Regions from separate parts of the Erwinia sp. AK-PDG3-5 genome, predicted to be linked through region 3. Evidence: predicted binding sites of a transcription regulator. Region 3 holds the regulator's gene; each other region holds the start of a gene.

The links. Region 3 encodes PurR, which represses purine synthesis genes. Its sites were predicted from a motif close to CANGCAAACGTTTGCNTG; they were not measured.
Region 1: a site for PurR is predicted at 5,077-5,094, ahead of guaD (guanine deaminase). Genes of this name have one in related genera too.
Region 2: a site for PurR is predicted at 2,168-2,185, ahead of purM (phosphoribosylformylglycinamidine cyclo-ligase). Genes of this name have one in related genera too.
Region 4: a site for PurR is predicted at 2,288-2,305, ahead of AC1UKS_RS05600 (nucleoside-specific channel-forming protein Tsx). Genes of this name have one in related genera too.

Annotation. Positions count from the first base shown of each region.
Region 1 covers NZ_CM165967.1:2,312,682-2,320,036, forward strand. The annotation lists gene hrpA (ATP-dependent RNA helicase HrpA) at 151-4,050, shown strand; gene ydfG (bifunctional NADP-dependent 3-hydroxy acid dehydrogenase/3-hydroxypropionate dehydrogenase YdfG) at 4,132-4,878, opposite strand; gene guaD (guanine deaminase) at 5,285-6,616, shown strand; gene xdhA (xanthine dehydrogenase small subunit) at 6,613-7,355, shown strand, end outside.
Region 2 covers NZ_CM165967.1:1,318,177-1,325,531, forward strand. The annotation lists gene pstB (phosphate ABC transporter ATP-binding protein PstB) at 1-377, shown strand, start outside; gene purN (phosphoribosylglycinamide formyltransferase) at 427-1,065, opposite strand; gene purM (phosphoribosylformylglycinamidine cyclo-ligase) at 1,062-2,102, opposite strand; gene upp (uracil phosphoribosyltransferase) at 2,346-2,972, shown strand; gene uraA (uracil permease) at 3,040-4,323, shown strand; gene hda (DnaA inactivator Hda) at 4,411-5,112, shown strand; gene bepA (beta-barrel assembly-enhancing protease) at 5,149-6,609, opposite strand.
Region 3 covers NZ_CM165967.1:2,692,072-2,699,426, forward strand. The annotation lists gene AC1UKS_RS12365 (C40 family peptidase) at 285-1,124, shown strand; gene cydH (cytochrome bd-I oxidase subunit CydH) at 1,168-1,257, opposite strand; gene purR (HTH-type transcriptional repressor PurR) at 1,542-2,567, shown strand; gene punR (DNA-binding transcriptional activator PunR) at 2,616-3,527, opposite strand; gene punC (purine nucleoside transporter PunC) at 3,641-4,831, shown strand; gene cfa (cyclopropane fatty acyl phospholipid synthase) at 5,133-6,281, shown strand; gene AC1UKS_RS12395 (riboflavin synthase subunit alpha) at 6,339-6,989, opposite strand; gene AC1UKS_RS12400 (MATE family efflux transporter) at 7,220-7,355, shown strand, end outside.
Region 4 covers NZ_CM165967.1:1,217,599-1,224,953, reverse strand. The annotation lists gene AC1UKS_RS05610 (hypothetical protein) at 346-984, shown strand; gene AC1UKS_RS05605 (PA4780 family RIO1-like protein kinase) at 1,198-2,052, shown strand; gene AC1UKS_RS05600 (nucleoside-specific channel-forming protein Tsx) at 2,584-3,450, shown strand; gene speG (spermidine N1-acetyltransferase) at 3,593-4,150, shown strand; gene AC1UKS_RS05590 (hypothetical protein) at 4,222-4,641, opposite strand; gene mmuM (homocysteine S-methyltransferase) at 4,750-5,622, opposite strand; gene mmuP (S-methylmethionine permease) at 5,672-7,090, opposite strand; gene AC1UKS_RS05575 (DUF2002 family protein) at 7,251-7,355, opposite strand, start outside.

The DNA of each region.
Region 1 (7,355 bases), 380 kb from region 3:
ATTCTGAGGCCTATGTTCGAATTTACTGAACAAGGTTAACGGCAGAGAGTCATGGCTAAGTGGTTGTCTGTGCTACACTACGCAAAATTTTTATCCTTCGAATCATCTGTTGTTTGCCGGAGTGACGGCGATTAGCGAGTTTATACCCTTATGTCGACAACACCTCAATCTCCCCTGACCGCGCTCTTCCCACGCCTGGATTCGCTGATGCTGCGCGATCGCCAGCGTCTGCTGAAGCGCCTGCACGGGGCTAAAAAAGTCAGCAGGCCTGCGGCGATGCAGGCGATTGCTGACGAGCTGGCGGCGGACATTACCGTTGCTGAACAGCGTGTGGCCAGCCGTCGTGCGGCCACGCCGACGATTCGTTACCCGGAAAATTTGCCGGTCAGTCAGAAGAAGCAGGACATTGCCGACGCGATCCGCGACAACCAGGTAGTGATCGTCGCCGGTGAAACCGGCTCAGGTAAAACCACCCAGCTGCCGAAGATTTGTCTGGAGCTGGGGCGGGGCATTACCGGGCTGATTGGCCACACGCAGCCACGGCGTCTGGCGGCGCGTACCGTGGCCGATCGCATCGCCGACGAGTTGGAAACCAGCCTCGGCGGCTGCATTGGCTATAAGGTGCGTTTTAACGATCAGGTCAGTGAGACCACTCAGGTCAAGCTGATGACCGATGGTATCCTGCTGGCGGAGATCCAGCAGGACCGGCTGCTGTTGCAGTACGACACCATCATTATTGATGAAGCGCATGAACGCAGTCTGAACATCGACTTTTTACTCGGCTATCTGCGTGAGCTACTGCCGCGTCGCCCGGATTTAAAAGTGATCATCACCTCGGCGACCATCGATCCGCAGCGCTTCTCCAAACATTTTCACAATGCGCCGGTCATTGAAGTCTCTGGCCGCACCTATCCGGTGGAGGTTCGCTATCGTCCGGTGGTGGAAGACGCGGACGATACCGATCGCGATCAGCTGCAGGCCATTTTCGATGCGGTCGATGAGCTGGGGCAGGAGAGCCGTGGCGATATCCTGATCTTTATGAGCGGTGAACGGGAAATCCGCGACACGGCGGATGCCTTAAACCGCCGCGATCTCCCGCATACCGAAATTCTGCCGCTGTATGCGCGCCTGTCGAATGCCGAGCAGAACCGCGTGTTCCAGTCGCATACCGGTCGCCGTATCGTGCTGGCTACCAACGTGGCGGAAACCTCGCTGACCGTACCGGGCATCAAATACGTCATCGATCCCGGTACCGCGCGTATCAGCCGCTACAGCTTCCGCACCAAGGTTCAGCGTCTGCCGATTGAGCCGGTCTCGCAGGCCTCGGCCAATCAGCGTAAGGGCCGTTGCGGGCGTGTCTCTGAAGGGATCTGTATTCGTCTCTATTCAGAAGACGATTTCATTAACCGCCCGGAATTTACCGATCCGGAAATTCTGCGCACCAACCTGGCGTCAGTCATTCTGCAAATGACCGCGCTGGGGCTGGGCGATATCGCCGCGTTTCCGTTTGTCGAAGCGCCGGACAAGCGCAACATCCAGGATGGCGTCAAGCTGCTGGAAGAGCTGGGTGCCATCACTCAGAGCGAGGATCAGCATTATAAGCTAACCCCGTCGGGCCGCTCGCTGGCGCAGCTACCGGTTGATCCACGACTGGCCAAAATGGTGCTGGAAGCGCAGCGCTATGCCTGTACGCGCGAAGTAATGATTATCACCTCGGCGCTGTCCATTCAGGATCCGCGCGAGCGTCCGGCAGATAAGCAGCAGGCGTCAGACGAGAAGCATCGCCGCTTTGCCGACAAAGAGTCCGATTTCCTCTCCTTTGTGAACCTGTGGGATTACCTGCAGGAGCAGCAGAAGGCGTTGTCGTCCAGCCAGTTCCGCCGCTTATGTAAGATGGAATACCTTAACTATCTGCGCGTGCGCGAGTGGCAGGATATCTACACCCAGCTGCGTCAGGTGGTGCGTGAACAGGGGATCCCGTTAAACAGCGAACCCGCCGATTTCCGTGGCGTGCATACCGCGCTGCTGACCGGTTTGCTGTCGCATATCGGTCAGAAAGACGCCGATAAGCAGGAATATACCGGCGCGCGTAACGCCCGTTTCTCGATCTTCCCTGGCTCGGGGCTGTTTAAGAAGCCGCCGAAATGGACCATCGTCGCGGAGCTGGTGGAAACCAGCCGGTTGTGGGGCCGTATTGCCGCGCGTATCGATCCGGAGTGGATCGAGCCGGTGGCTCAGCATCTGATCAAACGCAGCTACAGCGAACCGCACTGGGAGAAGGCGCAGGGGGCGGTAATGGCCAGTGAAAAAGTCACCCTGTATGGCTTGCCGATAGTTGCCGCGCGCAAGGTGAACTACAGCCAGATCGATCCGATCCTGTCCCGTGAACTCTTTATCCGTAACGCGCTGGTGGAAGGGGAATGGCAAACGCGTCACGCGTTCTTTAAAGCCAACCTCAAGCTGCGTGAAGAAGTGGAAGAGCTGGAGCATAAGTCCCGCCGTCGCGACATTCTGGTAGATGACGAGACGCTGTTCGCCTTCTACGATATGCGCATTCCGCAGGACGTGGTGTCAGCCAGGCATTTCGATAGCTGGTGGAAGTTAACCAGCCGCGAACAGCCGGAACTGATGAACTTCGCCAAAGAGATGCTGATTAAAGAGGGCGCCAGCAACGTCAGCAAGCTGGATTATCCGAACGTCTGGCAACAGGGCAACCTTAAGCTGCGCCTGAGCTACCAGTTTGAGCCCGGCACCGAAGCTGATGGCGTGACGGTGCACGTGCCGTTACCGTTGCTGAATCAGGTTGAGGAGAACGGCTTCGAGTGGCAGATTCCGGGCGTGCGCCGCGAGTTGATTATCGCGCTGATCAAATCGCTGCCAAAACCCGTTCGCCGCAATCTGGTGCCTGCGCCCAACTATGCGGATGCCTTCCTTGGCCGGGTGACGCCAATGGAATTGCCGCTGCTGGAGTCGCTGGAACGCGAATTCCGCCGCATGACCGGGATCACCATTGACCGTGAAGCCTGGCAGTGGGATCAGGTGCCCGATCACCTGAAAATCACCTATCGGGTGGTGGATGAAAACAACCGCAAGCTGAATGAAGGCCGCGATCTCGCCGCGCTGAAGCTGGCGTTGAAAGGAAAAGTGCAGGAAACGCTGTCGCTGGTCGCTGATGACGGGCTGGAGCAGAGCGGTCTGCATATCTGGAGCTTTGGCGACCTGCCGGATCATTTCGAGCAGAAGCGCGGAAATTACAGCGTGAAGGCCTGGCCGGCGTTGGTGGATGAGAAAGACAGCGTGGCGATCCGCCTGTTTGACTCCCAGCATGAGCAGCAGAAAGCCATGTGGCGCGGCCAGCGGCGTTTGCTGTTACTGAATATTCCGTCGCCGATCAAATATCTGCATGAAAAGCTGCCGAACAAAGCCAAGCTGGGGCTCTATTTCAACCCTTATGGCAAGGTGCTGGATCTGATTGATGACTGCATCGCCTGTGGTGTTGATAAGCTGATTGATGAACACGGCGGCCCCACCTGGCAGGAAGCGGGTTACAGCAAACTGCACGATAAGGTTCGCGCCGAGCTGAACGACACGGTGGTCGACATCGCGAAAAAGGTCGAGCAGATCCTCACCGCGGTGTTCAATATTAACAAACGTCTGAAAGGGCGCGTGGATATGAGCATGGCGCTGGCGCTGTCTGACGTTAAGGCGCAGTTAGGCGGCCTGGTGTACAAAGGTTTTGTCACCCAGAACGGCTGGAAGCGACTGTCTGATACCTTGCGTTATCTGACGGCAATGGAGCGCCGGCTGGAAAAAATGCCGATCGATCCGCACAGCGATCGCGCCAGAATGCTGAAAATTGAAAAAATTCAGCAGGCCTGGTCCACCTGGTATAACAAGTTGCCCGCCGTTCGCCGCGAAGATGAAGACGTGAAGGACGTGCGTTGGATGATCGAAGAGTTGCGGGTGAGTTATTTTGCCCAGCAGCTGGGCACACCCTATCCGGTATCGGAGAAGCGTATCCAGCAGGCGATGGATGAGATCGTGATTTAACCGGGTGTGGTAAATGAAAACAGGCTGCAATGGCAGCCTGTTTTGATCGTTACCGCGCGAGCGTTTGCGCTCCCTGTCACGTTACGCCTTGTGCACCTTCAAACCTGCCAGCGTCTGACCGACTGGCATCATCTCCAGCGTATTGATATTGACGTGCTTAGGCAGATTCGCCACCCAGTATACCGCTTCGGTCACGTCTTCTGCCGTTAACGGTTCCGCGCCGTCATACACGCTGTCCGCTTTGGCATCGTCGCCCTTAAAGCGCACGTTAGAAAACTCGGTGCCGCCGACCAGGCCTGGTTCAATATTGGTGACGCGCAGCGCGGTGCCATGCAAATCGGCGCGCAGATTCAGGCTGAACTGACGCACGAAGGCTTTGGTGGCGCCATACACGTTGCCGCCGGCGTAAGGCCAGCTGCCGGCAATCGAACCGATATTGATGATGTGGCCAACATTGCGGTCAACCATGGCCGGCAACACCGCGCGGGTCATATACACCAGGCCTTTGTTATTGGTGTCGATCATCAAATCCCAGTCATCGACGTTGGCTTTATGCGCCGGCTCGATGCCCAACGCCAGACCGGCGTTGTTTACCAACACGTCGATATTGCGCCAGTCGGCGGGCAGGCTGGCCAGCGCTTCTTCAATACCGGCACGGTTGCACACGTCCAGTTGCAGGGTATAAACAGCGTCACCCAGCTCCTCTTTCAGCGCCTGTAAACGCTCCTGACGGCGGCCAGTGGCGATCACTTTGTGCCCCTGAGCGATAAAGCGGCGGGTGATATCTTCTCCGAATCCTGCGGTAGCGCCAGTAACAAATACAATCATCTCACTGTTCCTCAAGGTATTTTCAATTCCAGCCACCTTACCATTTCAAAGGTAAGCTGATAAGGACGAAAAGGTTATGATTTATTTACTTATGCGCTCTGCACACTGTTGGTGCGCTTAATCCACTAATTGCCTTTATTTAGTGCGCCTTTTTACCGCGCAGCGCCGATCGTTGCGGCGTTTAAATAATAATCCCTGGATGCAACCGTTTGCGGGGGAAAGCAACCGGTTGCGCACACGATTACCCGTCTGGCAGACATCGATTTGTCATAAATATTCATTAACCTGTTGATTCTAATTAAAAAATAGCACCATTGCGATCTGGCATAACAATTGCAATTTGAAATAAAGGTCATCACCTGCAATAACAAAAGAAAGGGTCGAACTCTTTCCCCAAGGAATCGCTATGTCAGTTACCTGTACTCAGGCTATTCGCGGAAGCTTTTTTGATATTACTGCCGTTGTGGACACGCCGACGCAGCTTCCCGAACAGGCTCGTTATATTGAAGATGGATTGCTGCTGCTGAACGGCGGTGAAATCGTATCGCTGCAGCCGTGGGAAGAAGGGCGCCTTCAGCTTGCCGACCACGTCGCCGTGCTCGACTATCGCGGCAAGCTGATCGTTCCCGGTTTTGTCGATACGCATATTCACTACCCGCAAACCGAAATGATCGGTGCCTATGGTGAGCAGCTGTTGGAATGGCTGCAGCAGTACACCTTCCCGGTGGAGAGCCAGTACCATTGCCCGCAGCACGCCGCCAAAATGTCGGCCTTCTTCCTGCACCAACTGCTGAGCAATGGCACCACCACGGCGCTGGTGTTTGGCACCGTGCATCCCGAGTCGGTCGATGCGCTGTTTACCGCCGCCGACGGGTTGGGGATGCGGCTGATTGCCGGTAAGGTAATGATGGATCGTAATGCGCCCGATTACCTGACCGAAACGCCGGAGCAGAGCTATCAACAAACGCGTGCGCTGATTGAGCGCTGGCACAACAAGGGTCGCCTTAGCTATGCGCTGACGCCACGCTTTGCGCCGACCTCTTCGCCGGAACTGCTGAGCAAGGTCAGCCAGCTTAAGGCCGAATATCCGGATACCTGGATGCATACCCACCTCAGCGAAAATCCGCAGGAAATTGCGTGGGTGAAGTCGCTGTTCCCGGCGCATAAAAACTATCTCGATGTGTACGACGCTTATCAGCTAACCGGTCGCCGCAGCGTGTTTGCGCATTGCCTGCATCTGGAAGAGGAAGAGTGGGACTGCCTGCACGAAACCGACTCCGCCGTGGCATTTTGCCCGACCTCAAACCTGTTTTTGGGCAGCGGCCTGTTCGACCTGAACACCTGCTGGCAGAAAGGGGTGAAAATGGGTATGGGTACCGATGTCGGCGCAGGGACCACCTTTAGCATGCTGCAGACGCTGGGTGAGGCCTACAAAGTGGGCCAGCTTCAGCGCTACAAGCTGGCGGCGTGTGAAGCCTTCTATCATGCCACGCTGGGCGGCGCGCATGCGCTGGATCTGGACAGCCGCATCGGCAGCTTCAGTCCCGGAAAAGAAGCCGACTTCGTGGTGCTGGATCCGGCGGTTTCCGCCTTACAACAGATGCGCCATGCCAACAGCAAAGATATCTGGGAAAAACTCTTTGTGCTGATGACGCTGGGCGACGATCGCAATATCGCTGCAACCTGGGTAAACGGGCAGTGCGTCTGGCAGACACACAGTGAGGTAAAAGCCGCATGATCCAATTTTTACTGAATCAGACGCTGGTGACCGAAGAGTCGCTGGATCCCAATCTGACCGTACTGAACTACCTGCGTCAGAATAAACGCCGTAGCGGCACCAAAGAAGGCTGTGCCTCGGGTGACTGTGGCGCCTGTACGGTCACCCTGGGCCGGGTGGAAAACGGCGAAATGGTGTATGAAACCGCCAACAGCTGCCTGACCTTTGTCAGCAGCCTGCAGGGTAAACAGCTGATCACCGTCGAGGACTTAAAGCAGGGTAATAAACTGCATTCGGTGCAGCAGGCGATGGTGGATTGCCACGCGTCACAGTGCGGGTTCTGCACGCCGGGTTTTGTGATGTCGCTGTTCACGCTGCAAAAAAACAGTGAAGGCTGGCAGCATAAGCAGGCTGAACAGGCGCTGGCGGGCAACTTATGCCGCTGCACCGGCTACCGTCCGATTGTCGATGCCGCGCGCCAGGCCTGCGAACAGCCTGAAGTTGACAGTTTCCAGTTGCAGAGTGCGGACACGGCGAAGCGCCTGAGCGCGCTGAAAAACGCGGAGCTGCAAACCCTGACCTTCAAGGGCAACCGCTGCTATGTGCCGAAAACCGTTGCACAGCTGGCGGAGTTGCTACTGGAGTCTCCGCAGGCGAAGCTGCTGGCCGGCGGCACCGATCTGGCGTTGCAGGTTACGCAGTTCTACAAGCCGTTACCGCTAATGATTGCCCTTGAGCAGATTGATGAGCTGAAAGCCTG
Region 2 (7,355 bases), 1.4 Mb from region 3:
CGTTGCGGGCGGCGGCGCTGTGGGGCGAAGTGAAGGATAACCTGTGGCAGAATGCGCTGACGCTGTCCAGCGGTCAGCAGCAACGACTGGTGATCGCCCGTGCCATTGCGATTGAGCCGGAAATTTTGCTGCTGGATGAACCGACCTCGGCGCTGGATCCGATTTCGACGCTGGTGATTGAGGAGCTGATGAGCAGCCTGAAGCAGCACTTCACGCTGATTCTGGTAACGCACAATATGCAGCAGGCCGCGAGGGTGTCAGATTACACCGCGTTTATGCATCAGGGGAGCGTGGTGGAGTTTGGCGAGACTGACGAACTGTTTACCACGCCGCGCCAGCGTCGCACGGAAGATTACATCACCGGCCGCTACGGTTAATAAAAAAGGGGAGATCGACGATCTCCCCCTTGATATGCGCTACGACAACCTAGTCGCCAGCATGCCCTTCTTCAGGCAGCTTTTCACCGTCCAGCCACGCCGCATCATCATGCATCGCCAGTCTGCCATCGACAAACCAGCTAACCACCAGCGGATAAATAGCGTGCTCCTGATGCTGAACGCGGGCGTTCACATCCTCTTCGCTGTCTTCTGCAAACACCGGCACCTTCGCCTGAAGGATCACCGGGCCGCCGTCCAACTGCTCGGTAACGAAATGCACCGAGGTGCCGTGCTCCTCATCGCCATTTTCAATCGCCTGGCGGTGAGTGTGCAGACCCGGGTATTTCGGCAACAGGGAAGGGTGGATGTTCAGCATGCGTCCGGCATAGTGCTGGACGAAGGCCGGGCTGAGGATCCGCATGTAACCGGCCAGCACCACTAAATCGGGGGCATAAGCGTCGATTTCCAGCATCAGCTGGCGATCGAACGCTTCACGGTCAGCAAACTGGGAAGCGGCGAGCGCATGGGCCGGAACACCGGCTTCACGCGCGCGGGTCAGACCGTACGCGTCCGACTTGTTGCTGAACACGGCAGCGACGCTGCCGTGGATCTGGCCTTGCTGGCAGGCATCCAGGATTGCCTGAAGATTGCTTCCCTGGCCGGAAACCAGCACGACTAGCCGTTTCATGCGTTAATGACCACACGCTCTTCAGAATCGGACGCTTTGATTACGCCGATTTTCCAGGCTTTTTCACCCGCGTCAGTCATCAGCTGCACCGCTTTATCAGCTTCGTCTGCGCTGAGGGCGATTAACATGCCCACGCCGCAGTTAAAGGTGCGGTACATCTCAAAGCGGCTGACGTTGCCCGCTTCCTGCATCCAGCCGAAGACGGCCGGCCACTGCCAGCTTGACTCTTCAATCACCGCCTGGGTGTTGTCTGGCAGCACGCGGGGGATATTTTCCCAGAAGCCGCCACCGGTCAGGTGAGCAATCGCGTGAACATCAACCTGTTCTATCAGGCTGAGGATGTTCTTCACATAGATGCGGGTAGGTTCCAGCAAATGATCGGCCAGCGACTTGCCTTCCAGCTGCGTCGTTTCCGGATTGGTGTTGCTGACTTCCAGAATTTTACGTACCAGCGAGTAGCCATTGGAGTGCGGGCCGCTGGAGCCGAGGGCAATCAGTACGTCACCGTCCTGAACTTTGCTGCCATCGATGATTTCTGATTTTTCGACCACGCCAACGCAGAAGCCTGCCACGTCGTAGTCTTCGCCGTGGTACATGCCCGGCATTTCTGCGGTTTCGCCGCCGACCAGCGCACAGCCAGACTGCGAGCAGCCTTCAGCAATGCCGGTGATCACGCTGGCTGCGGTGTCGACTTCCAGTTTGCCCGTGGCATAGTAATCGAGGAAGAACAGCGGCTCGGCGCCCTGAACCACCAAATCATTCACGCACATCGCGACCAGATCGATACCGATAGTATCGTGGCGTTTAAGGTCCATCGCCAGACGCAGCTTGGTGCCGACGCCGTCAGTGCCGGAAACCAGAATCGGCTCGCGGTATTTTTGCGGCAGCGCACAAAGGGCACCGAAACCGCCCAGTCCACCCATCACTTCCGGGCGACGAGTCTTTTTCACTACGCCTTTGATACGATCGACTAAAGCATTACCCGCGTCGATATCTACGCCGGCGTCTTTATAGCTGAGAGAGGTCTTATCGGTCACTGCGAAATCCCCACGCGGTTTGCGGTTGGTGGTATGGAAAATAAAGCGCGGCAATTCTAACAGCGCAGGCAAACGTTTGCGAGTGCCATCTTCAGACGCGTTGCGGATAACTGGATTTTAGCTAATTATTGACGGGTAGGGGCGGTTTAATCAAAAGTTGCACTAAGTCATATGGCGTGGAGCGTAAATGGGGCTATAATCTCGCGATTTTTTTTTGCAGCTTAACACTCCGGGAGTACAACAATGAAGATCGTGGAAGTCAAACACCCGCTGGTCAAACATAAACTGGGTCTGATGCGTGAGCATGACGTAAGCACCAAACGTTTTCGTGAACTCGCCTCAGAAGTGGGAAGTCTGCTGACTTACGAAGCCACCTCTGATTTAGCCACCGAAACGGTGACCATTGAAGGCTGGAATGGTCCGGTTGAAATCGAACAAATCAAAGGTAAGAAGATCACCGTTGTGCCGATCCTGCGTGCGGGACTGGGGATGATGGAAGGCGTGCTGGAGCACGTGCCAAGCGCGCGCATCAGCGTTGTCGGTGTTTACCGCGATGAAGAGACGCTGGAGCCGGTCCCGTATTTCCAGAAGCTGGTTTCCAATATTGAAGAGCGCATGGCGCTAGTGGTGGATCCAATGCTGGCTACCGGGGGATCGATGATTGCCACCATCGACCTGCTGAAAAAAGCCGGTTGTACCAGCATTAAAGTGCTGGTGCTGGTCGCCGCACCGGAAGGCATTGCCGCGCTGGAAAAAGCGCACCCGGATGTTGAGCTGTACACCGCGTCTATCGATCAGGGTCTGAATGAGAAAGGGTATATCATTCCGGGCCTCGGTGACGCAGGCGATAAGATCTTCGGCACCAAATAAGCCGTCATCAACGAGACAAGCCGACCGCAGAGTCGGCTTTTTAATGGGTAAAACAAGGGGTAATATTATGACACGTCGTGCAATTGGCGTCAGCGAGCGGCCACCGCTGCTGCAAACCATCCCACTCAGCTTCCAGCACCTGTTTGCGATGTTTGGCGCCACCGTGCTGGTGCCGATCCTGTTCCATATCAATCCGGCCACGGTATTGCTGTTTAACGGCGTCGGCACCTTGCTCTATTTGTTTATCTGTAAGGGCAAAATCCCGGCTTACCTCGGTTCAAGCTTTGCCTTTATTTCTCCGGTGTTACTGCTGTTGCCGCTGGGGTATGAAGTGGCGCTCGGCGGCTTTATTCTCTGCGGCGTGCTGTTCTGCCTGGTGGCGTTGATTGTCAAAAAAGCCGGCACCGGCTGGCTGGACGTGATGTTCCCGCCGGCGGCAATGGGCGCGATTGTGGCGGTTATCGGGCTGGAACTGGCGGGCGTAGCGGCGAAAATGGCCGGACTGCTGCCCGCTGACGGCGCTTCCGTTGACAGCAAAACCATTATCATCTCGATGGTAACGCTGGGCGTGACGGTGTTTGGCTCGGTGCTGTTCCGCGGCTTTCTGGCGATTATCCCGATCCTGATTGGGGTGATTGCCGGTTACGCGCTCTCCTCGGCGATGGGCATTGTCGACTGGTCTTCGGTAGAAGCCGCGCACTGGTTTGCGCTGCCCACCTTCTATACGCCGCGTTTCGAATGGTACGCGATGTTAACCATCCTGCCGGCCGCGCTGGTAGTGATTGCCGAGCATGTCGGTCATCTGGTGGTCACCGCCAACATCGTGAAAAAGGACCTGTTGAAAGATCCGGGTCTGCATCGCTCGATGTTTGCCAACGGCATTTCCACGGTCATCTCCGGCTTCTTTGGATCCACGCCCAACACCACCTACGGTGAAAACATTGGCGTAATGGCCATTACCCGCGTCTACAGCACCTGGGTGATTGGCGGCGCGGCCATTCTGGCAATCCTGCTGTCCTGCGTCGGCAAACTGGCCGCGGTGATCCAGGCGGTTCCGGTGCCGGTGATGGGCGGCGTATCACTGCTGTTATACGGCGTGATTGGCGCTTCCGGTATTCGCGTGCTGATTGAGTCGAAGGTCGACTACAACAAGGCGCAGAACCTGATCCTGACCTCGGTGATCCTGATTATCGGCGTGAGCGGCGCAACGGTGCATATCGGTGCAGCGGAGCTGAAAGGCATGGCGCTGGCCACCATCATCGGCATTATGCTGAGCCTGATCTTCAAGGCGATCGGCCTGATCCGCCCTGAAGAAGTGGTGCTCGATCCGCAGGATCGCGATCGCCTGTAAGCGACGGCAATCCGGCCTGCGTTTATTAACAGAAGAAAGTTGTGATAAACTCCAGCCGGATTTTGCCCGATCAACACTGAGGTGCTTCTGAACACACCGGCACAGCTGTCTTTGCCCTTGTATTTGCCCGATGACGAAACCTTCGCCAGCTTCTGGCCGGGGGAAAACCCGTCGCTGATTGCCGCGCTGCAAAGTGCGCTGCAACAGGAGCACGGCAGCTATTTTTATTTCTGGTCGCGTGAAGGGGGAGGTCGCAGCCATTTGCTGCATGCCGCCTGCGCCGAGCTCTCCGCCCGTGGCGAGGCCGTCGGCTATGTGCCGCTGGATAAGCGCACCTGGTTTGTGCCGGAAGTGCTGGATGGCATGGAGCAGCTGCCGCTGATTTGCATCGACAATATTGAATGCATTGCCGGAGATGAACCCTGGGAAATGGCGATCTTCGATCTCTATAACCGTATTCTGGAAACCGGCCGCACCCGCTTACTGATCACCGCCGATCGTCCTCCCCGCCAGTTAAACCTCAAGTTAGCCGATTTGGCTTCACGCCTCGACTGGGGACAGATTTATCGCCTGCAGCCGTTATCCGATGAGGATAAGTTACAGGCGCTGCAGCTGCGGGCCAGACTGCGAGGTTTTGAGCTACCGGAAGACGTGGGCCGTTTTCTGCTGAAAAGGCTGGATCGTGAGATGCGCACGCTGTTTGAAACGCTGGATAAGCTGGACCGCGCTTCAATCAGTGCCCAGCGTAAGCTGACCATTCCTTTTGTGAAAGAAGCGCTCGGTCTGTAGTTCGGCAAACGGGCCACTGCTTCAGCCCACCCTGGATTACGATCGCATATAAGGCTTGAACCGCTGTTGTAACTGACGCAGCTGATCGATTCTCGCATCATATCTTGCCTGCTTCAGGCTACCCAACGGCACCGAGGCACTGGCACTGCTCAGACTTCTGATCGCCTGATCGAGCTGGCCGTTCAGCGCCAAACTCTCCGCTCTGGCCGCTTGCTCTTCGTCGGTTAATCCCTGATCGGCACTGGCCTGCGCCAGTAAATCCCAGCCGTTCGGATCGTCTTTGTGCGCCCAGGTATAGCGATTGAGAATCTTGCTGGCTTCGGCCGGCTGCTTCGCTTCGACATAGGCATTCGCCAGATTGAGCTGAACAACCGCGCTGGCACTGACGCCTTTCGCGGCCAGCAGCATGGAGATTGCCTGCTGCGGCTGATTAAGCCCGATATCGATATCGCTCATAATATCCAGATACCAGACGTTGTCTGGCTGCTTTGCCAGTAACGGCGCAATGATTTTTTTGGCATTGGCGAAGCTTTTGGCCTGTAAAAACTGCACGGCTTTTCCGTACAGTCCCGCCGCCTGCTCCCGCGTGTTGCCTTTATTCAGCGTATCCAGCAGGTCATCGGTCAGCTGGTTTTGTCCGGTGGAATACATGCCCAGCGCGCGGACTTTCGCCATGTAATAGTCCTGCGACGACTGCACCACCACCGGCTTCATCTGGTTGGCGCGGTTACGGGCATCCGACAGGCGGCTATCCGGTAACGGGTGCGTTAACAGGATCTCCGGCGGCTTGGAGGAGAAGCGTGACTGATCGGCCAGCTTTTGCAGGAAGTTCGGCATTGCTTCCGGATCAAAGCCTGAGCGCTGCAACACCTGAATGCCAATGCGATCGGCTTCCTGCTCGTTTTGCTGGGTAAAGCTGATCACCCCTTGCTGCGCGCCCGCCAGCGTACCGCTTAACGCTGCCATCCCCGCCTGCGGGCTGGCCATGGCCAACAGGATCGAGCCCAGCGCACCCACCCAGGTCAGCGGGGCATTGCGTTGCTGCTCTTCCATTGCGCGCGCCAGGTGTCGTTGGGTGACGTGCGAGATTTCGTGCGCCATCACCGAGGCCAGCTGACTTTCATTGTCGGTATAGCGAAAGAGGGCAGAGTGCAGCACCACATTGCCGCCAAAGAAGGCGAAGGCGTTAATTTCATCATTACGGATAAGGAAGAAGTGGAACGGTGTTTTTACCGACCAGGCGTGAGCGACCAGCCGTTGACCTAACTGATTGATGTAGTCGTTTAACAGCGGATCGTTGATCAACGGCGCGCTGCCACGCAGCTGGCGCACATAGAAGTCGCCCATCTGCATTTCCTGGCCAATGGAAAGCGTATTGCCTGCCGTGGTGCCAATGTCGGGCAGATTGTCGCTGATGTCCGCCTTCAACGGCAGTGAAGCGGCCGAAAGAGAAAAGATGAGTGAGGCCAGAGCACACTTCTTCAATCTACTGATCATGCGGAATCCCATTCTGATGACGTCTTCTTACGACCGACAGACTGACCAAATGTTCTGGCAGCCGAGGGCAATCGTTGCACTTTTCGCAGGGTATCTTAATCACAAGTCAGTCGGAAGGAAACGGTTGCAACAGACGGTTACTGAATGATTTTCTGCAAAACGGCCATTATTGCCGTAAAAAATTGACTATCTCATCGGCGACCCTGGATTTGCGGCGTAAGGCAATTTGATCTGAAAAGTCCTGGCAATACCTGATATTTCTGCTTTTACGGCGTCCCCGATTACACATAAATTTTACCTGTTGGCGAAGCGCGAAGGTCTATTCCTTAAAGTTAGGTAAATTTATTCAAATATTCTGAAGGTGGCACGGTATTTGATTAGGTTTAGTCCTAAAAATACCGGGTCAGGAGAGGGGAGGGAACGACGGGGTTATTAACATAATTGCTTAATTATGGCTGAGTCTCAAAATGAGATCGTACCAATTATTAATTTAATTTTTAATTAACAGTGCCATTAATAACTTAAGTTAAATTTTAATTATCTATGCTAGCCATGGGTATAAAATTTTGTCTCTATTTTAAGCGATGATTAACGACTGGATCTTTATGTAACCTGTTGTAATTCGTAACCTTAAAGTTTTTTTGCATATTGCATATTATCAATGATTTCACCGATAAACTAATTGCGCTCTTATGCTTTTTTCAGCCGCAAGCAATTCGTCAAAGCTATGGTATAGATCCTGTTAT
Region 3 (7,355 bases):
ACGCCCTCAGAGCCACCAGCAGGCAGGCGATAGCGTTAAAATAACATTTTCCTATTGCTTTCGCTGAATTAATGCATGAGAAAAGCACAGGTTTTGCGCATATAAACAGCTGATTTGGCTAATTTTTACAGTTTTTACTTGCTCTGTATCATTGAAACAAAAAAGACCTTACCTTTTGTTAATGAGTTAGATTAGAATTGCAAAATGACGCTGCTGAAAGGCAGAACTCCCTGTTTCTGGCAAGCTGTGGCCTCTGGTCGTAGCACAAACTGTTAATGGTAACGATGCGTTTACTTATCACGCTCTTCATGCTGGCCTTTGCCCAGCTGTTTTTCAATATGGCGCACGCATCGCCACATGCCCCTATTAATGCAAATCATCATAAGGCAGATAGCAGCACGCCTGCCCGAGAGGATGAGCGACGTAAACGCCGACCGGTTAAAGCCAACAGCACAAAAAAAGTTAAAGAATCCACCAGCAAAAAATCTCGCTTAACCTCAGTACAGAAGTTGAAGCTTAAAAAGAAACCTTCGCTGCAAACCGCCTCTGTTGAGACTGCCCCGTTGCACTCCAGCAAATACAAAAAGAAAACCACCTTAAACGCCGGAAAAAAACGCTATGGCCGCCATCGTGGCAAGGTTGTCGATACTGCTGAAGAGCTGACGTCAGATTCTGTTTCTGCGCCATTAAAGTTAAGCAAAGCTCACCGCGCCCGTTATCAAAAAGCCCGTGAAACAGCGATGACCAAACTAATGGGCCAGTTAGGTAAACCTTACCAGTGGGGCGGAACGTCGCCTAAAACCGGCTTCGATTGCAGCGGCCTGGTGTGGTATGCCTACAAAGATTTAGTGAAGTTTAAAATCCCGCGCACGGCGAATGAGATGTATCACCTGCATGATGCGGCTTCGATAAAACGTGATGAGCTGGAGAAAGGCGATTTAGTCTTCTTCCGCATTAACGGGCGCGAGACGGCGGATCACGTTGGCGTGTATCTGGGTGGTGGGAAGTTTATTCAGTCGCCACGTACTGGCAAGGATATTCAGGTCAGCGCCCTGGCAGATGATTACTGGCAGCGCCACTATATTGGTGCCCGCCGGATGATGACGCCAAAAACCATTCGATAGCAGAAATACTCAGAGCCGATCGTCAGACCGGCCCTGTTTGCACTTAATGCATGATCGCGGTGAAGCTAAACGCCATAATCATCAACAGTGCGCAAACCGTGGTCAGTAACGAGAATTTCAGATCGGTATCCATTTTTAATCCTAAATAGCCCTACAGTTTATGATGCCATCAATTTTCCCATACTTGACGGTAAAAATCTCGTTTTCTCTGCCAAGCCTTGTTAGAATTCTTTTTTTGTTGCGCAACGGCCCGCACCTTAAGGTGTTTAGCGGTCTTTAATCAGCGCTTTTTCCTTCCTGACGACTCCGGACAGCAACTAAAAAACGACTTCAGACGTCAGGTTTTCGATCTCACCAGGCAAACGATTAACAACAGGCTTATCAAACAGTTAAGATAGGCGCAGGAGTAGTTATTTCATGGCAACAATTAAAGATGTGGCAAAGCAAGCCGGGGTGTCCACCACCACCGTCTCCCACGTCATCAACAAGACCCGTTTCGTTGCAGAAGAAACGCGGGAAGCCGTGTGGGCCGCTATTAAGGCGCTCCACTATTCACCCAGCGCGGTTGCCCGTAGTCTGAAAGTGAATCACACCAAAACCATCGGGCTGCTGGCTACCTCGAGCGAGGCGCCCTATTTCGCCGAAATTATTGAAGCCATTGAAAACCGCTGTTTTGCCAAAGGCTACACGCTGATCCTCGGTAACGCCCACAATGATCTTGCCAAGCAACAGGCCTATCTGTCGATGATGGCGCAGAAACGCGTCGATGGCCTGCTGGTGATGTGTTCCGAATACCCGGACGAGCTGATCACCATGCTGGAAGATAACCGCAATATTCCGATGGTGGTGATGGACTGGGGTAAATCGCGCGGTGACTTTACCGATACGGTAGAAGACAACGCCTTTGAAGGCGGTTATCTGGCTGGGCGTTATCTGATCGACCGTGGGCATCGAGATATTGGTGTCATCCCGGGTCAGATGGAGCGCAACACCGGCGGTGGCCGTCTTGCCGGATTTATGAAAGCGTTGTCTGAAGCGGGCATTACCCTGCGTGACGAGTGGCTGGTTCAGGGCAATTTCGAACCAGAATCAGGTCATCAGGCGATGCAGCAAATCCTCTCACAGAAGCAGCGTCCAACGGCGGTGTTCTGCGGTGGCGATGTGATGGCGATGGGCGCAATTTGTGCGGCTGATGAGATGGGCCTGCGCGTTCCGCAGGATATATCGGTGATCGGGTACGATAACGTGCGCAACGCCCGTTACTTCACACCGGCGCTGACCACGGTTCACCAGCCAAAAGAACAGTTGGGCGAAACCGCCTTCGATATGCTGTTGGATCGTATCACCAGCAAGCGTGAAGAACCGCAGACGATTGAAGTACATCCTACATTGATCGAACGCCGTTCGGTTGCCGATGGTCCCTTCCTGGATTATCGCCGCTAATCCCGCTTAGTGCTGAGGGAGAATTCTCCCTCGGCACACCCTGTTGGCTCAGGACTCTTCCTTCAGCCATTCACTGTTCAGCGTGTCACTGTCACCCAGATAATCCAGCAACCAGCTCAGCGCCGGTGAAGCCTGCTGCTCAGACCAGCTCACGCAGCACGGGCTGTCCGGAAATCCGCCTTCCAGCGTCAGTTCATGCAAAGCGCCCTTTTGCAGCAGGGGTTGCGCCAAATGGCCCGGCACCATCCCCACGCACAAGCCCGCCAGCAGGCAGTCAAACGCGCTTTCCCAGTCTGGCACCACCAGCCGCCGCTGATTATCCAGTGTCCACGTGGTGCGTTTCGGCAAGGCTCTTGAGGTATCTTCCAGCACCAGTGAAGGCCATTCGCCGATCGCCTCTTCACTGGTTTCTGCGTGCTGACGTGCCAGCGGATGATTCGAGGCGACTACACAGCGCCAGTTGAGCGCGCCCATATTGCGGAAGGCGAACCGGCCTCCTACCGGGATAGCCTGTGTCGCGCCGATGGCCACATCCACCCGCCCGTCGGCCAACGCATCCCAGACGCCGTTAAATACTTCTGCTGACAGATGCAGTTCCATATCCGGGAAGTGTCGATAAAAGTCGACTACCAGCTGCCGGGTGCGCTGAGATTTAACGATGCGATCGACGGCGATATTAATTTGCCCTCGCCAGCCGTTAGCGACCTGCTGGCACTGTCGCCGGGTGGCGAGCATTTTTTTGATGACACTACGCCCTTCCTGGATGAATACCCGTCCCGCATCGGTCAGCACCACATCGCGATGGCGACGCTCAAACAACGGCACGGCAAGCCATTCCTCCAGCTGCCGCACGGTATAACTGATGGCTGAGGGTACGCGATGGAGCTCTACGGCGGCTGCGGTAAAACTGCCGCTGCGGGCAACCGCATCAACCACTTCAAGGGAATGTTCTGACCACATAATCTGCCTGCAATATTTTTGAACGCAACCTGCAAATATTACCGTTTCACAAGCTGTATGGCACGCGATTACACTCTGCGGCGTTTCGTTCATCACAAATAAAGAGAAAAAGAATGCCTTCGAAAGGATTTATTGTTTACCTGGCGCTGTTAAGCGTGGCAGGTTTCCTCGCTACCGATATGTACCTGCCTGCCTTTGGTGCCATGCAACAAGACCTGCAAACCGATGCCGGGATCATCAGTGCCAGCCTCAGCCTGTTCCTGGCGGGTTTTGCCATCGCCCAGCTGTTTTGGGGTCCATTGTCGGATCGTATTGGCCGTAAGCCTGTACTGTTGATGGGTCTGAGTCTGTTCGCCGTCAGTTGTGGCGCGATGTGGTGGGTAAATTCTGCTGCTGCCCTGCTGGCGTTGCGCTTTGTGCAAGCGGTGGGGATTTGTGCCGCTGCCGTCAGCTGGCAGGCACTGGTTGTCGACCGCTATTCCGCCAGCCAGGCAAACCGCGTATTCGCCTCGATCATGCCGTTAGTGGCACTCTCGCCTGCGCTCGCGCCGTTACTGGGCGCCTGGTTACTCAACCATTTCAGCTGGCGCGCCATTTTTGTCGCCCTGCTGTTGGTCGCAGTGGTGCTGCTGATTTCCACCTTGTTCCTCGCGCCAACGGTGAAGAAGCCGGTGGTGGATGGCGTGAAGAAAATGGGCTTTTTCAGCCTGTTAAAATCGCCGGTTTACAGCGGTAACGTGCTGATTTATGCCGCCTGTTCAGCCAGCTTCTTCGCCTGGCTGACCGGGTCGCCCTTCATTCTTGGCGCTCTGGGCATGTCTCCCGGTGACATTGGGCTGAGCTACGTGCCTCAGACGCTGGCCTTTTTGATTGGCGGCTTTGGCTGCCGTACGTTGCTGAAACACACTGAAGGCCGCTCCCTGCTGCCCTGGTTGCTGGCAATCTATTCCCTCAGTATTGTGGCTTTCTTTATCGCCGCGCAGATTGAAGATCCGTCTATGGTGGCGTTATTGCTGCCGTTCTGCGGTATGGCGTTAGCAAACGGTGCGATTTATCCGATTGTCGTGTCGAATGCCCTCTTACCTTTCCCGCAATCGAGTGGTAAAGCCGCTGCCCTGCAGAACACGCTGCAACTGGGTTTGTGCTGTATCGCCAGTCTGATTGTTTCCACATTTATCAGCACATCGCTGTTCACCACCTCGCTGGTGATGATCTCAACTGTTGTTCTGGCAGGAATCGGCTATATTTTACAACGGGCGAAGGCGGAAAAGCTGGCTCTGGCGGACGCACACAGCGGTCGCTAACAGCTTGATTCCAATTGGTTAGCACCCTAACAATAAACAATTGAATATTGCCTGGCGTGAGCATATACTCATTTCAGGCAACACAAAATAACAAGTTCGTCGCAATTTTTTGAGTCCTGACAGGGTGGTCAAGGTGTTATCCCGCGCGGCATTCGTTGCGCAACTCTGCAGGCACTATTCTTAACAATCCTCTGTAACGCCGGATATCAGGCGTACGGTTTATCCGTGCGTGTTCTCAAATCCTGTAGAAATTGTCTATTCTATTTCTCAGGTTTCAATCACACAGGGTGATGGAGAAGCTATGAGTTCATCGTGTATAGAAGAAGTGAGCCTGGTCGAGGATCATTGGTATCGAATCGTCCAGGAAATGCTACGCAATGCGGATATTGAGGTCAACGGCACACGCCCCTGGGATATCCAGATTAAAAATCCGGAGTTCTTCAAGCGCGTGATGCAAGAGGGCTCACTGGGATTGGGCGAAAGTTATATGGATGGCTGGTGGGAATGCGAAAATCTGGATATGTTTTTCCATCGCGTTCTGGTCGCTAAACTCGATCAACAACTCCCCCACCACTTTAAAGATACGCTCAGAATAGCTGCCGCCAGATTAACCAATCTGCAATCACGAAAACGCGCCTGGATTGTTGGTAAAGAACATTACGATCTGGGTAACGATCTGTTCTCACTGATGCTTGATGATCATATGCAATATTCCTGTGGCTACTGGAAAGAAGCGCAAACGCTGGAAGAAGCACAGAGTGCTAAATTAAAAATGATCTGCGATAAACTGCAATTAGCACCGGGCATGTCACTGCTGGATATTGGTTGTGGTTGGGGCGGACTGGCTGAATATGCCGCCAAAAATTACGGTGTCAGCGTATTTGGCGTAACGATCTCTGCTGAACAGCAGAAAATGGCCCAGCAGCGATGTGAAGGGCTGGATGTCACTATTCTGTTGCAAGATTACCGCGATTTAAACCAGCAGTTTGACCGCATATCTTCCGTAGGCATGTTTGAACATGTTGGACCTAAAAACTACGCCACCTATTTTGACGTGGTAAACCGCAATCTGAAACCTGACGGTATTTTCCTGCTCCACACCATAGGTGCCAATAAGACCAATGAACATGTTGATCCCTGGATCAATAAGTACATTTTCCCCAATGGCTGTCTGCCTTCAGTACGCCACATCTCTGAAGCGCACGAGCCGCATTTCGTTATGGAAGACTGGCACAACTTTGGTCAGGACTATGACACCACTCTGATGGCATGGCACGAGCGGTTCCTCGCGGCCTGGCCCCAGCTGGCAGAAAAATACGGTGAGCGTTTTAAACGGATGTTCGTCTATTACCTGAATGCCTGTGCCGGCGCTTTCCGCGCCCGCGATATTCAACTGTGGCAGGTGGTCTTTACCCATGGGGTTGAGGGCGGTTTACGCGTCCCGCATTAAGATCGCTCAAAAAAAAGGCTGACAAGATGAATTGTCAGCCTTTTTTTATTTTATGGGTTACTCATCAAGCTCTGAGGCTGCCGCAGCAAGCAGAGCCGCTTCACGTTGAGCCAGTACCCGTTCGACGGTTTCGACAATCGCCTGGGTATGAGGATCGATTTCAATATTCACCCGATCACCCAGACGTTTCGCGCCCAGCGTGGTTCTCGCCAGCGTTTCAGGAATAAGGTGGACACAGAATTTAGTTTTAGTCACTTCACCCACAGTCAGACTGATCCCTTCAATGCCAATAAAGCCTTTATGAAGGATATATTTCATCTGCTGAGCGTCCTGCGGCTTAAACCAGATTTCGCGATTATTCTCAGAGGTAATAATTTTGCTGATTTCTGCGGTGGTCATAATGTGCCCGGACATCAAATGACCGCCAATTTCATCGCTGAATTTTGCCGCACGTTCAACGTTAATCGTATCGCCGACGTTAAGGTCGCCAAGATTCGTAATACGCAATGTCTCTTTCACTAAATCAAAACTGACGCGATCGCCCTGCACTTCAGTTACCGTCAGGCAGCAGCCATTGTGAGAAACAGATGCGCCCAACTCCAGACCCGGCAACAATTCAGCCGGTAAGCGGACGATATGCGTACGGAAATTAGGTTTCTCTTCAATTGCCAGCACCTCTGCGGTGCCCTGCACAATACCGGTAAACATAGTCATGGCCTCAATAATTGAATTCTTGCACTAGTTTGCCCTGGCTAAGTGAGAAAACCAAATGCAACCGGATGATTTAACGTGACATGAAGAGCTATTCTTAACGCGAATCATTGGCTATTTCCTCTGCGATCATTACACTGTGCGGCCTGCCCTGCTGATAATTCGCTAAAATAACGTTTTTTGCCTTCGCAGAGCCCCTTCCTCCCGCTAATTCAATAGGTGTATAAGTGCAGAAGTACCTGACAGAGGCGCGTCAATTATTAGCGCTGGCAATCCCGGTGATCCTTGCGCAAGTTGCGCAAACCGCAATGGGTTTTGTTGATACCATTATGGCCGGCGCAGTGAGCGCCACGGATATGGCCG
Region 4 (7,355 bases), 1.5 Mb from region 3:
TCCGGCGCGGAGGCTATAGTTAATAAAGTTATAGACTATTATGATTAATAACAAATTATTGGCTGATACATCATTATTTTTTGGCGGAACGGGCTGCTGCCTTTTAATTCTGTCACTTATATTATATTCATTTAACCGCCAGGATTATTATAACCTTGTATCTTCTTATAGAGAAAAACACAAACTCCCTGGCCCATGTACTTTTTATTATATGACTGGTTTCTTTGGGGTATTCCCGGTCTTACGGTTCTTCATAAAGTTGAGTCGCAAAAAGAAAATGCACTTCATATCCCGCAATGATCCCGGCTATGATTTCTTTGATGATAAAAACCACAAAATACGCACATGGATGACGATATATACTTTCCTGTGGTTTGCAGCTACGGTATGTTATGTCTTATTTGCTTTTTTTGGCCTCCTTTTACCGTAATAAAAACGGCCCAACTCAGGGCCTTTTTTCTGTTACAGTTTCCTGTCCAGCATACGCTTTGGAATTTTTTTAAAATAGATATGGAACTAATTACGACAGTATTCCTATCGGAATTAAGAGAAGCAACAGATACCAGTCAGGCTCAGTCTGAGATTTTGATTGAAGGCCACCCAACAGGGATTATTATTCCCGGAAAAGTGCTGGAAGCTGCGATTAGAGTCGATTTGAACCACTATCTCTTATTCGTGACGGATGACGTCATCTTCGAAGAAGTGCTGACGATTTTGCTTCTGGACCTTTCTCAAGGAGTAAAAGAGGCACTGACTGTTGGAGGTGATTACCAGTCTGGTCACTTTGATAATTTGAAGTTATCGCCCAACTCAGCCAACTTCAGCTTCATTGGCGAGACAACCTGGACCGTGAAAGTATCAGACGCTCCAACGCTTAAATTACCCTTTTCCGATCCTCGCGGTGTCAGCCGATCAAGGGGATTAAGAAAATACATCGACATCTCTGCTTCACCGGCTCCTCTGAGGGCTGAAGGTAGACGCTAGGGCAACCTTGAGTCCTCTTTTTCATCTCATCAGAACGGGTGGCAGTGCTGCAATACAAAATGACACTGGTATACTGTCAGCTCCACCAAATTCTTGGTCGATGGTTACCAGACCCACTCGATGAAGTCCTGAGAACCCACACGGTGAAAACCTTGTGGGTTTTTTTGTGCCTGATATCTTTCGTAACCTGGCTGAAATAAGGTATAAAGCCGCATGAAAATCCCAAACCGAATCCAACCTCTGGTTGATGATGGCCTGATAGACGATGTGCTCCAACGCCTTAAAAGCGGAAAGGAAGCCGACGTTTACACTGTGTTATGCGGTGACAAGATCAATTGTGCCAAAGTGTACAAGGAAGCGACACAGCGTAGCTTTAAGCAGGCCGTGCAGTATCAGGAAGGCCGAAAGGTCCGTAACTCTCGTAGCTCCCGTGCGATGCAGAAAGGCTCTAAATTCGGCCGCAAGCAGCAGGAAGAGTCCTGGCAAACCGCAGAGGTGGATGCGCTGTTCCGGTTGGCAGAAGCGGGCGTACGTGTCCCTCAGCCCTATCTTTGTATCGACGGCGTGCTCCTGATGGAACTGGTGACGGATGCAGACGGCATGGTGGCTCCACGTCTTAGCGATGTGACTATGTCTGAAGAAAGCGCGGTGACTGATTTCCATATCATGATCCGTAATATCGTACGCATGTTGTGTGCCGGTATCGTGCATGGTGACCTGTCGGAATTTAACGTACTGCTCGATGCACAAGGCCCGGTCATTATCGACTTGCCTCAGGCTGTCGATGCTGCAGCGAATAACCATGCTGAAGCCATGTTCGAGCGTGATGTGAATAACATCACCGCGTATTACGGTCAGTTTGCTCCGCAGTTGCTAAAAACCCGTTATGCGAAAGAAATCTGGCTGCTGTATGAAGACGGCAAGTTAACCCCAGAAACTCCGCTGACAGGACTGTTCGTTGAAGAGATTCATGAAGTCGATATGGACTCGCTGATGGATGAAATCATTACTGCGGAAGATGACTATTACGAACGTCAGCGGGCAAATAAAGAACGCGACGAAGAGTAATGATTCTGTCCCGGTAAAATTCTGCGGCTATATTTGCAGATGTTATTAAGGAGATCACTCCCCGCGATCTTCTTAATGAAACCAGAAAGGGCTCATCTCGCCAGGGATGACGCGTCGCTAAAAACGCCACTATCTATAAGCTAATCTTATTATAAGCCGCTGCCATCGCCCTTCTCTTCCCCTTGCAGAAGCGCTAAATCCATCGCCACTTTTTGCCTGCCCTGCCTTAAATAGCGATGCAAACGATTACCTCACTCAAAAAACACCCTTCCTCTACTCAATCCCCTTTCAGACCATCCAGTCAAAGACATTTGTGACAAGCGTCACACTTTACCTAAAGTGAAATGAAACAAGGTTTGACAAGTGTGAGCGATATCTATTTCCTTAAGCGCGGATGACGGCACACTGCCGCAGCATTCATCGCGGGTGTTTTTTGCTGTGAAAACAGTCACCCTTTCCTCTTCTGTTGACGACTTAATAAGACCTTCGCAGTGGCTTCATAAAAAGGGTCATTAAGCCTGTGGTAATATAATGAAATATAAAATTCTGATGGCTGGCGCACTCGCAGCGCTCTCTTATAGTGCCTCTTCAACTGCTGCTACCGATTCGCCGGAGTATGTTTCCGACTGGTGGCATCAGAGCGTCAACGTGGTGGGAAGCTACCACACCCGTTTCGGACCTCAGTTCAATAACGACGTGTATCTGGAATACGAAGCGTTCGCCAAAAAAGACTGGTTCGATTTCTACGGCTATATCGATGCGACTAACTTCTTCGGCGTGGGTAACTCCAATGCTAACGGTATCTTTGACCATGGCTCCCCGCTGTTTATGGAAATCGAACCTCGTTTCTCTATCGACAAGCTGACCAACACGGACCTGAGCTTCGGCCCGTTCAAAGAGTGGTACTTCGCGAACAACTATATCTACGATATGGGCCGTAACAGCGATAACCGCCAGAACACCTGGTTTATGGGTCTGGGTACCGATATCGATACCCACTCAGATGTTGGCCTTTCACTGAACGTGTATGCCAAATACCAGTGGGAAAACTACGGTGCAGCTAACGAAAACAGCTGGGATGGCTATCGCTTTAAGGTGAAATACTTCGTTCCGATTACCAGCCTGTGGGGCGGAAATCTGAGCTACATCGGTTTTACCAACTTTGACTGGGGCTCCGATCTGCGTGATGAGACCGGCCCGTCCCGTACCAGCAACTCTATCGCTTCCAGCCATATCCTCTCGCTGGGTTACGATCACTGGCATTACTCGTTCGTGGCGCGTTACTTCCACAACGGCGGACAGTGGGCTGATGGCCAGGAGCTGAACTTCGGTAACGGTCAATTTGAAGTGAAATCCACCGGTTGGGGTTACTACCTGGTCGCTGGCTACAATTTCTGATGCCTTAAACGCAGCCTAAACGCCAGCACCGGAAACCGTGCTGGCGTCATTGTTTCTACGCTTACGCCGTGCCATTTCCTCCCGTCAGACGTATAATTCCTCAGCAATATTGCATCTGATAAAAGGAACTTATATGTCTCCCATGCCTGCCGAAGATGGCTTAAAACTGCGTCCTCTCGAACGTGAAGATCTGCGTTTTGTTCACCAGCTTGATAACAACGCCAGCGTTATGCGTTACTGGTTTGAAGAGCCGTACGAAGCGTTTGTGGAACTGTCCGATCTCTACGATAAGCATATTCACGATCAGAGCGAACGTCGGTTTGTGGTGGAATTTGAAGGGGATAAAGCGGGACTGGTTGAACTGGTTGAGATTAACCATATTCACCGACGTGCTGAATTTCAGATTATCATTGCCCCCAGCCATCAAGGGAAAGGCCTTGCCAGTAAAGCCGTCAAGCTGGCGATGGATTACGGATTTTCCGTGCTGAACCTGTATAAACTTTACCTGATCGTTGATAAAGAAAATAAGAAAGCCATTCACATCTACACCAAATTAGGCTTCGATATTGAAGGCGAACTTATCCACGAATTCTTTATTAACGGCGAATACCGTAACACCATTCGCATGTGCATTTTCCAGCAGCAGTATCTGGCAAAACATAAACCCGCACACGTAATGCTGAACCCGACGGCGCAATAGCGTAGGGACGGTTTTGAACCCGTCAGAACGCGCTACCAGAGGAAGAGCGATCTTCCCCTGGTTGTCCGCATCTAGCCGCGCGCGCCCACCGGATTCATAATGGTATTCACTTTTTCCGGATGGATGTTGTACATGCCGCCATTAAACGGATCGACAAACAGCCAGCCAGGAATGCCACCCAGCGGGATATTGCCGAGGATGTACCAGAGGTTGGCTCTCTCTTCCAGTGGGATCGTCTGCGGCACATAACCCGCGCGCTCCAGTTGCAGCGTGTACTTCTTCTTGCCAAGGTACGAGCCATCAGACTTCAGCAGTGAGACTGTTTTAGGGGTAATCCCTTCTGCAACGGCCCTTCCCGTTTCATCCTGCACCACAAATTTCACGCCCTGAGGCCAGGTCTGGATGGAAACGTCCTGGGTCTGATCGCCAACAATGGTGGCACATCCGCTCAATAACCACGCTGAAGCCAGCGCCAGCAAAAGCCTTCTCATATGCATTCCTGCCAATTTAAATATTCAGAATAGTCTAAGCGGAGTCTGACGGGTTTTCATTAATTACGCCCGACCATTGCGGGCGTAATAAAACAAATTTTCAGCGGGTTATCGCGAATGACAGCGCTGAGCAATCGCGGCGATATCCGCAGGCGTTGTGCGGCAGCAACCACCGATCAGTTTAGCCCCGGCAGACTGCCAGGCAGAAAGATTGTCGATCAATGTGCAGGTTGAGGCATCGCTGTGCCAGGTTTTGCCGATCGCATCGTACTGCTCGCCGGAGTTGGGATAGACCACCAGCGGCTTTTTGCTCAGTGAGGAGAGGTTCTGCAGCGCAGCCGTCACTTTATCCAGCGCGATACAGTTCAGTCCCAGCGCAACGGCCTGCGGGCAACTCTCCAGCAGACTGACGACCTGGCTTAATGGCGTACCGTCACTCAGGTGTTCCCCGTCACGCAGCGTGAATGAGAACCAGGCAGGGGTACCCGGAAACTCGGCCAGCAAGGCCACCAGCGCCTGAATCTCTGCAAAGGATGGCATCGTCTCACAGGCGAGGATATCCGCCCCAGCGGCAACCAATGCCTGAATACGTGGGCGATGAAAGGCCATCATCTCTGCTTGCGGCAGGCTGTAATCACCCCGGTATTCGGATCCATCCGCCAGATAGGCTCCGTAGGGCCCGACAGAGCCGGCAATCAGCAAATTGCCGGCCTGCGGTTCGGCAGCCTGGTAATCCGCTCTGGCACGGCTGGCAAGCTCCACGCTGCGTGCAATCAGCGTCAGCGACTGTTCTTCACTCAGCCCACGTTTGGCGAAGCCCTGCGGGGTTGCCTGATAGCTGGCGGTAATGGCCACCTGCGCGCCCGCGTTGAAATAGTCGTAGTGCACCTGATAAATCAGTTCAGGGTTCTCAATCAGCACTTTAGCCGACCACAGCGCGTCGGTCAGATCGCAGCCGCGCGCTTCAAGTTCGGTGGCCATTGCGCCATCCAGCACCAGCCCCGCTGCCACCTGTTGTTCTACAGAAAGATTATTCGGTAACACGCACACTCTCCTTTGCCAGCTCGCGATTTTTTAATCGTTGAGTGAAATGATAGGCCGCATAGCATAGCGCGACGAAAGGCAGGCCGCAGTATAGCGCAATGCGTTGTTCCGGATCGAACGCCAGACCGACGCAGGCCAGCAAGCAAAGCAGGAACCCAAGGATCGGCGTCAACGGATACCATGGCGCACGGTATTTCAAGTCTGCCAGCGGCTTACCCGCCCGCACATGAGCACGGCGGAAGAAGAAATGCGAAGCACAGATGCTGAGCCAAACGGCCACCACCGCAAAACCTGAAATAGCCGACAGCGCGACAAACACCGTATCCGGCGCAACCACGCTGGAAAACAGCGCCAGCAAGCCACCGATCATGCTCACTGAAATTGCCATCAATGGGATGCCGCGGGAAGTCAATTTGGCGAAACAGCGAGGCAAGGTATTCTGATTTGACAGCGACCAGAGCATCCTGCCCGAAGCATATAAGCCCGAGTTCGCCGCCGAGAGGATCGCCGTCAGGATCACAAAGTTAAAGATATCTGCCGCATAAGGAATACCGATCTTTTCAAAGACCATCACAAACGGGCTTTTGACGATCCCCGCCTGATCCATCGGGATCAGCGCTGCCAGGATCAGTACCGTACCCACAAAGAAAATGATCAACCGTGCGACCGTGGTGCGGATCGCCATTGGCAGAACTTTGTGCGGATTCTCGGTTTCACCCGCCGCGATGCCAATCAGCTCGGTACCCGAGAATGCAAAGTTGACGGCCACCATGGTCATCAGGATCGGCAGGCCGCCGTGCGGCAACCAGCCAGAGGCGGTGAGATTATGGAAGAACGGCGCGCTGCTGCCATCCTTCAGCGGGATAAAACCGAACATGGCTCCCCCGCCGAGGAGTATAAAGGCCAGGATGGTGACCACTTTAATCACTGAGAACCAAAATTCCCCTTCCGCGAAAAAGCGGGAAGAGACCACGTTCAGCATAAAAATCAGCGCGCAAAACAGCAGGCACCACAGCCAGACCGGCGATTGCGGGAACCAGTACTGCATACAGAAACCCGCAGCGGTCAGGCTTGAGCCAAGGGCGACCGTCCACGTCAGCCAGTAAAGCCATGCCACGGTGTACCCCGTTGCCGGACTCAGGTAGCGCGCCGCATAAACATGGAAGGCACCGGTCTCTGGCATCGCCACCGACAGCTCGCCAAGGCTTAACATCACAAGGTAAACCACCAGCGCCCCAATGATATAGGCCAGCAAGGTGCCAGCTGCACCCGTGGTGGAAATGATATAGCCCGTATTGAAGAACAGGCCGGTGCCAATCACGCCGCCTAACGAGAGCATCACCAGATGGCGGGCTTTCATGCTGCGCTTGAATTGTTGCGTTGTATCGGGCTTGCTTTGCTGCATCGCTGATTTATCCGTTTAGACGTCTAAACTTCTACATGGGTCAGCGTTATACCGATTCTGGCCGGTGAAAGCAACGTTACTGAGTGTGGGGGATGATCGTGCGGGGGCGAGATTTTCAGCGCGACCAAGGCGTGCGCCGAAAACTCAACGGGCTGATTACTCAGCCAAACATGTTTACGATATAGCGTTCCAGCGCCGCGCGGGAACTAAAACCGTGGGGGATGCCGTAGTGATCCTGGTTATCTCCAGCCAGATACATCGGAAA